Regions from separate parts of the Marinobacter antarcticus genome, predicted to be linked through region 2. Evidence: riboswitches for the same ligand, from Rfam matches in the RefSeq annotation. Region 2 holds a riboswitch; the other holds the start of a gene.

Region 1 (4,210 bases), on a different contig from region 2:
TTAACGTTAACGCTTATAACTTTGTCCCATTCCTCTTCGGTTATTTCATGGGTAGGTTTATCCACCCCGGAGATGCCTGCGTTGTTAACGAGAACATCAATCTTGCCAAATTCACGAACAATATCAGCGAAAACGCTTTTGACCTCATCCTCCGCTGTGGTATCCAGGTGCCAGAATTTTGCTGTTCCGCCAAAAGCTGCAATCTCGTCTACAACGTCCTGGCCTTCTTCATCCTTGATATCCACGACGGCAACCTTTGCTCCCTCTTGTGCCAATAGCAGAGAAGTTGCCCGGCCTATGCCTAATACGCCGCCTGTTACTACAGCTACCTTACCCTCTACTCTTTTCACGGTTATCTCCTTTCATCGTGAGTTGCCTAACGCAGACGTTCCGTTGCCGCTGGAGCAACCAGAGGCCGCGGAGGAAACGTAAACCGCAGCAATGCTTTAGGTAGTCAAGTACAGCAACCTGAAGGTGTCAACTACACCGGTGCTCACTCAGGCCGCGCCAATCCAAGATGGCTTCGCAGGGTATGGCCCTGGTATTCGGTACGAAACACCCCGCGACGCTGCAATTCCGGCACCACCTGCTCGACAAAGTCCTCAATACCGGAGGGCAAAGACGGCGGCATCAGATTGAAACCGTCGGCGCCGTCGTTGTTAAACCAGTGCTCCATTTTGTCGGCAACCTGCCCCGGTGTACCCACTATGCTGCAGTGGCCACCACCCGCTGCAAGCCGGCCCAGCAACTGGCGCAGGCTGGGTTGCTCGGTTTCAATAATGCGCAATATGGTGCTGTAACGCCCTTGCGGCCCGCTAAACTCTTCCAGCGGCGGCAGGGGCGGCACCGGCGCATCGAGATCCCAGCCAGAACAGTCCTGATCAATGAACATGGCCAGCTGGCGCAAAGATGCTTCGGAGGGCAACAACTCGTCCAGCTCACGCTGCTTCGCCAACGCCTCCGCTTCGGTTGGTGCCACGTAGGTGACCAAACCAGGCATGATCGGCACCGTAACATCACGCCCGGCCGCTTTGACCCGCCGCTTGATATCGCGGTAGTAGCTTTGAGCCGCCGGCAAGTCGTAAGCCACAGCGTAGATTGCCTCTGCGCATCTGGCCGCCAGCTCCCGGCCCTGCTCCGAGGCTCCTGCCTGAAACAGCACCGGATGCCCTTGCACCGGCCGGGGAACGTTCAACGGGCCATCCACCCGAAAAAACTCTCCCTTGTGGTTAATGGGCCGCACTTTGGCCGGGTCGGCATAGTGGCCCTGGCGATCAAACATCAGGGCGTCATCGGCCCAGGAATCCCACAATCCCAGCACCGCCTGCACAAATTCGTCAGCGCGACGATAGCGCTCGGCATGGCCCGGCATGGCTTCATAACCGTGGTTGCGTGCTTCCACATCGAACATCGAGGTGACCACATTCCAGCCAATACGCCCGCCGGAAATGTGATCCAGTGAGGCCACCAGACGGGCGGCGTGGAACGGTGTGTAAAACGTGCTGGAAACGGTGCTGATGAAGCCGATGTTTTCTGTAGCTCTGCTCATGGCCGCTATGGCCGTAAGTGGCTCCAGATACCACCAGCTGCCGTCGGAGACATTACCCGCCGAGTTGCTATCGGCAAAGAACACTGCGTCCAGCTTGCCGCGTTCGGCGGTTTGCGCCAGACGCTCGTAATAGCGGATATCGCCCAACTGCTCCACAGCCGATTGCGGATGGCGCCAGGCAGCCCGGTGGTGGCCGCAGCCCATCAGGAACAGGTTGATGTGCATCATGCGCTGTTCCGACTGTGAGGCTGCCATCAGTTTTTCACCAAACCGCCGTCCACCACCAGATTCTGCCCGGTGACCGAGCGTGCCCAGGGCGAGGCAAAAAACAGCGTGGCATCGGCAAACTCCGAAGGCGTGGTTACCCTCCGCAACGGCGTGCTGGCAGCGATAAAATCAAATACCGCCTCAGGCGTAGCGGCGGATGCGTCGGTGGTGCGCAGCAGGCCACCGGAGACCATATTTACGGTGATATTATCTGGCCCCAGGTCTTGCGACAGAGTGCGGGTGAGCGACAGCAAAGCCGCTTTGCCTGCGGTGTAATCGTGATAAGGCACCACCGGGTTCTGAAACAGATTCGTTCCCACATTCACAATGCGGCCAAAGCCGGCTTTACGCATGCCATCCAGTGCGGCCTGGGTAGTGTTCAGCGCACCGCCCACCACACCGGCAAACTGCTGGTTCAGATTTTCCCAGGTCAGCTGATCCGCATTTGGGCGGGCATCGCCGTTGAATGAAAAGTCCGGCAAGGCGTTGTTGATCACCGTGGTCACCGGCGTTCCAAAATGCTGTCGTGCCTGGGCAAACATCGCCTGCACTGCCGCGCGATCGGTGACGTCAGCCTGAACCGCGAGCGCACGTACAGGTTCTTCGCTGGCCAGCCTGTGCGCCGCTTCGGCGCTGTTACGGTAGTTGATCACCACGCTGGCGCCTTCGCGCAGAAACGCGCGCACCAAGTGTTCGCCCAAGCCGCGGGCAGCACCGGTTATTAAAACCAGCTGTTGATCAAGACGGACGGATTTGTACATAAACACCTCATAGCTGAGGCGAAGGCATGAAGTGACAGATGCGGCGCTGTATCTGGCGGACGCCTGCGGCTGACATCCCTTCGCCAGTGTGAACTGGATCAGGTTCAACGGGTGTTATCTCAGCCCTGCAAGCAGGACACCCCGTGTCGAATCAAAACCATAACACACCAGATGTGCGGTTATGTAGGCCAAGATACCTGCAATTGACAAGTACTGGCAGACTTCCTACTCTGTCTACAATCCTGGGGGAGCCGGTTAACGGCTGAGATTCCGCATGCAATGCGGTAACCCTTCGAACCTGATCCGGGTAATGCCGGCGAAGGGAAGGAAAGCGCCGCTTTACGCACGCCTGTGTGTGTCTTTCTTCCTTCGCGACTGTCCCGGTGGTAAGCCACTTTTGACGATTGCGTTATCCGCCTCCAGGGCAAGGAAGACACCCGATGTTAAGCTCCTCTACCGCACTTGTGTGGCTGGTTTTATTCGCCGCTCTGTTTGCCATACCTGGCCTGATATACGCCCGCCGAAAACAGGACAAACTGGACGACTTTCTGGTCGCCCGTAACAGCCAGAGCAGTTCCGCCACTCTGCTGACGCTACTGGCCACCACTCTGGGCACCTGGATTCTGTTTGGCCCGGCGCAGGCCGCGACCTGGGGCGGCATTGGTGCTGTTACCGGTTACGCCCTGGGCGCACTGGCGCCACGTCTGATTATGATCCCCCTGGGGAATCGCATTCGCACACTGATGCCCGAAGGCCACACCCTCACCGAGTTTGTGCTCGGCCGCTACGGCCGGGTGATGTACGGTTTCGTGCTGGTCATTATGGTTTTCTATCTGTTTATCAGCCTGACCGCAGGCCTGACCGCCATTGCAAAAATGGTCGCCTTGCTGGCTCCGGTGCCCCTCTGGCTTACCGCCAGTATTGTGATGGCCGCTACCCTGCTCTACACCCTGTACGGCGGGCTGCGGGTGACCATCTTTACCGACCGGGTGCAGATGCTGGTAATCCTGCCCTTTCTGATTCTGCTGATCGGCTTCGGCTGGCAAGCCACAGGTGGTCTGACCCCGGCGCTGCAAGGCTTGCAGGAAAAAGCACCACACCTTCTTGATCCCCTGGACATCAACGGCCTGAAATCCGGCCTCACGTTCTTTATCGCGGTGGTGCTGACCGGGCTGTTTTACCAGGGAACCTGGCAGCGAATCTTCGCCGCCCGCGATAACAAGGTCATCCGCAACGGCTTCATCATTAGCGGCCTGCTGAGCTTCCCCATTATTTTCATCATGGGTCTGTTCGGGCTGGCTTTTGTGGGGCTGGACTTGCCGGGTGATGGTTCGGTAGCCCTGTTCAGCGTGCTGTTGGCGGATGTTCCGCTGTGGTTTGCCATCGGCCTGCTGCCCTTCGGGCTGGCCCTGATTATGAGCAGCGCCGACTCTACCATCAGCGGGCTGACCAGCATTATGGTGGTAGACCTGCGCCGGTTACTGCCAAAACTGAGTAACCATAGCCTGCTGTCGCTGTCGCGCTGGCTGATCGTGCTGCTGTCGGTGCCGGTGCTGTTCGTCGCCGCGCAAGGCTACAGTGTGCTTTACTTGTTCCTGCTGGCAGATCTGTTGTGCTGCGCAGCGGCATTCCC
Region 2 (4,210 bases):
GCATCACCAGAAACAGCAAAAACAATCCAAGGGTGGTGCCGTCTCCCAGGCGCGCCCAGAGTGAGCTGCCGGCTTTGCTTCGATGTGAGGCAACCTGCCTGTCCGGGAGTAGCGATGCGGTGAGCCCGTGGCGGGCTGCCAGCCACCAGAGAAAGCCGCAAATGACCAGCTGAACCATGGCAAGAAGAGCGGCCTGGCCGGCATCAAATTCGAAGCGCAATGACTGGTAGATTGCAACCTCAATGGTCGTGGCCGCCGGACCGCCTCCAAGGGTCATTACAATGGCAAAACTGGTAAAACACAGGGTGAACACCAGGGCCGCGAGGCCGGGCATGACAGGTTTCACGGCCGGCCATTCCACGGCACGCCAATACCACCAGCGGCCAAGCCCTAATTGCGCGGCAACCCGGCGCTGCGATGCCGGTGCGCTCTCAATCGCTTGTAACAGAATCCGTGCAGCCAGGGGCGCGTTGAAAAACACGTGAGCCAACACAATGCCGTTGATACCATAGAGGTTCCAGGAGGCGCCCAGCCAGTCGTTGGCCAGGCCAGTGAACCAACCCTGACGCCCGTACACACTGACCAGGCCGGATACCGCCACAATGGAGGGAAGCACGAGGCTCAGCTCCATTAAACGGAGCAAAACAGCGCGGCCGGGAAATACCGGTTGCCTTGCCAGAATTCTGGCAATCGGGACGGCCACGAGCAAGCTGAGTACCACAGAGAGAAATGCCTGCCAGACGGTAAAGGTCACCACCGTGCGCAGGTAACGGTTACGCCAGAGCTCGCTCAAATCTGGTAGCGAAGCCTCCCAGATCAACGCACCCAGCCCCGCCACTGCCAGCACGATTAATGCACTGGCTATAGCCAGCCCGGGCCAGAGCCGCCACCCGGGGTGGCTGAAAGGTGCAGAATGGCATTGAGAGTGCCATTGAGAGCGCCATTGCGAGCGCCGTTCAGAGCGCCGTTGGTAACTCATGAAATTATCCACGCTCGTTTATTAACGTGTCATGGCATCCAGCCACTCATTTAGCCATTCGCGCCGGTTCTCGGTGACGGCCTTCGGGTCAAAATACAGCGCTTGTGCAGGCTGAATCAGTTTGTCGAACACCTCTGGCAACTCGTCGCCCAGATCCGTAGCGGGGTACATAACGTTTTTCAGCGGAATGTGGCGCTGAAAATCGGCGCTGAGCATGAAGTCGAGAAACGCCCGGCCCAGTTCTTTTTTGTCGGATGACTTTACCAGAGCCGCCACTTCAACCTGCAGATAGTGACCTTCCTTGAATTCAGCAGCTTGGTAACGGTCGGTTTTGTCCACTGCCATGTGGTACGCAGGGGAGGTGCTGTAGGAAAGAATCATGGGCGCCTCGCCATTCATGAACAGCGAGAAATAGCCGTCGCTCCAGCTTTTGGTTGTAGTGAGGATTTTGCCCTTGAGTTGCTGCCATTTCTCCGGAGCCTGGTTGCCGTATACATGGCGCATCCACAACAACAGGCCGAGGCCGGGCGTGCTGGTTCTGGGATCCTGGATGATAATCTTCAGACCGTCGGGCGCAGCGATAAGCTCCGCCAGGCTCGCCGGCGGCTCGGGCAGTTGTTCGGTATCGTAAACAAACGCGAAGTAGCCCCAGTCGTAAGGCACGAACACCGGGTCCTGCCAGTCGATGGGCAGTTTCACGGCTGACAGATCGATTTCATGGTTAGCGAGCAAACCCGTCTGTCGCGTTGTTTCCATGGTGCCAGTGTCCAGCCCAAGCACCAGGTCGGCCTGGGTGCTTTCGCCTTCCAGGCGCAGGCGCTGAAGAATGTCGCCGCCGCTGTCCAGAACCACGTAGTTGATCTGGCAATTACAGGTCTGCTCAAAGGCTTTTTTAACGGCCGGCCCAGGGCCCCATTCGGCAGCAAAAGAAGGGTGGGTATAAATCGTGAGTGTGGATGCCTTCTGAGCATTTGCAGGCACAGAGGCCAAGGTGAGCAAGAACAGTGTAAGCGCTCGAATGAGCATGATGTTGTAACCTCCACGGCAGATCAGGGGTAACCATAAAAGGCAACCGTGCCGCGGGCCCCACCAAAGCCGGTGAGTGCTCAATCCCTTCGCCGGCATAATCCGGATCAGGTTCCGCGGGTATGGTCTCAGCCCGGCATTTGCCCGGCACCCCGTTGAGTTGCGTTGAGTGTACCATGCCCAAAGTGGCAATTCTTTATGGCGGCAGCGCAAGCCTGTATTGTGCGACGAGCTGTTCTGGCTGCCAACGATAAGCCGCCGGTTGCCAACTATAAAGAGCAAGGAGAAAGCAGGTGCCAAAGTTTCTACACACAGCTGACTGGCAGATGGGCCGGACCTACAGCCGGTTTGACACCGAAGACGGTGCTGCGCTGGTTGAAGCACGCTACGAGGCCATCGAACGGCTGGCGGCGCTGGCGACCGAGCATCAGTGTGATGCAGTGCTGGTGGCCGGTGATGTGTTTGATGCCCAGACGGTCTCTGATCGCACCATCCGGCGGGTGTTCAATGCCACCCGCGGCTTTGACGGCCCCTGGGTGATGCTTCCCGGCAACCACGATGCGGCGCTCGCGGAAAGTGTCTGGACGCGCGCAAAGCGGCTTGACGCGGTGCCGAAAAACGTCTATCTGGCGCTTGAGTCCGGTGTTACCCCATTGCCAGAGCAGGGTATCGCTGTGCTGTCTGCACCCCTGACTCAGCGCCATACCTATGGCGACCTGACCCAGCCCTTCGACGATATGGAAACGCCACCGGAATTGTTGCGCATAGGCCTGGCCCACGGCAGCGTGCAAGGTTTGCTGCCTGAAGACATAGATTCAACAAATCCCATCGCCCCTGACCGCACAGAAACCGCAAAGCTGGATTACCTGGGTCTGGGAGACTGGCACGGCGTGCGGGAGATCAACGCGCGCACCTGGTACAGCGGCACGCCGGAGCCGGAACGTTTCCGTAATAACGACGCGGGTTATGTGTTGATTGTTGATATCAAAGAACCGGGCGCAACACCGAAGGTGACCCGGCATGAAACTGCGCGTTATCAATGGCACCAGTGGCGGGAAAGTTTGTCGGTACCCTCTGATTTGGATGAGTTGTTGCATCGAATCAGCCAGTTGCCTGAAGCCTCTGTTCTGGATTTGAAACTGGCGGGCACTCTCACACTGGCGGGTGACCAGAAACTGACCGAAGCCCTCTCCATCGCAGAGGCACGCTATCGCGCCGTTACCTGCGACCGCACCAGGCTGCAACTTGAGCCCACAGACGACGATATTTCCGCACTGCTCGCGGATGGTTATCTCGGAGAAGTGGTTCAGGAGCTGCGGGAGAGCCAACAGGCAGTGGATAAGGGCAGTGACGCAGAGGTTGCGCGCGATGCGCTGGCCATTCTGGCCAGCCTGCTCAAGCCGAAGGACGCGGAGGTGGCCCAATGAAGCTTCAGCGTCTGCGAGTTGAGCAGTTTCGTCAGTTCCGACAAGGCCTGGAGCTGGATAATCTGCAGCCCGGTATTAACCTGATACACGGCCCCAACGAATCCGGTAAAAGCACTCTGGTTCGCGCCATTCGTGCCGCGTTTTTTGAGCGCTACCGGTCAAAATCCGCAGAAGACCTGGCTCCCTGGGGAGATTCCTCTGCGGCCCCGACGGTTGAGCTCGTGTTTGAACACAACGGACAGCGCTGGCAACTGGACAAGCGTTTTCTCAAGCGACATCGCTGTGATCTTCTGGTAGACAGCACAGCGTTCAGCGGTGAAGAAGCTGAAGAGAAACTTGCTGCATTGCTGGGCTATCAGTTCCCCAAAAAGGGCGCCAGCAAAGAAGAACACTGGGGTATCCCAGGCTTGCTCTGGGTGGAGCAGGGCACCGGGCAGAACATCGAAAAGGCTGTTCTGCACGCCGGAGGTCACCTGAAATCCGCTTTGAATAACCTGGTCGGTGAAGTAGCCAGCAGCGGCGGGGACGACGTTATCCAGGCAGTGGAGCAGCAAAGGCAGGAGCTGCTGACAGCCACTGGAAAACCACGGGGTGACTATCTTGCGCTGGTAAACTCCCGGGAGACGCTGCAACAGAACGTCTCCGATCTGCAGGCGCGGGTCGACCAGTATAAGGTTCAGGTAGACCGCCTGGGCACTCTGGCGGCTGAGCACGAGCAGGCCAATCGGGAGCGGCCCTGGGAAGCGGCCCGGAGCAGCATGCAGCGTGCGGAAGCAAA

The links. Region 2 has a riboswitch for thiamine pyrophosphate ahead of thiB (thiamine ABC transporter substrate binding subunit). Riboswitches for the same ligand answer to the same signal wherever they lie in the genome.
Region 1: another riboswitch for thiamine pyrophosphate. It lies ahead of BUA49_RS03315 (3-oxoacyl-ACP reductase); the one in region 2 lies ahead of thiB (thiamine ABC transporter substrate binding subunit).

Annotation. Positions count from the first base shown of each region.
Region 1 is NZ_FRAQ01000001.1:695,451-699,660, reverse strand. Features, by position in the region: gene BUA49_RS03325 (SDR family NAD(P)-dependent oxidoreductase) at 1-350, opposite strand, end outside; gene BUA49_RS03320 (LLM class flavin-dependent oxidoreductase) at 494-1,804, opposite strand; gene BUA49_RS03315 (3-oxoacyl-ACP reductase) at 1,804-2,577, opposite strand; TPP riboswitch at 2,636-2,731, opposite strand; TPP riboswitch at 2,812-2,919, shown strand; gene BUA49_RS03310 (sodium:solute symporter family transporter) at 3,018-4,210, shown strand, end outside.
Region 2 is NZ_FRAQ01000002.1:347,309-351,518, forward strand. Features, by position in the region: gene thiP (thiamine/thiamine pyrophosphate ABC transporter permease) at 1-979, opposite strand, end outside; gene thiB (thiamine ABC transporter substrate binding subunit) at 1,001-2,005, opposite strand; TPP riboswitch at 2,073-2,170, opposite strand; gene BUA49_RS12995 (metallophosphoesterase family protein) at 2,299-3,432, shown strand; gene BUA49_RS13000 (AAA family ATPase) at 3,429-4,210, shown strand, end outside.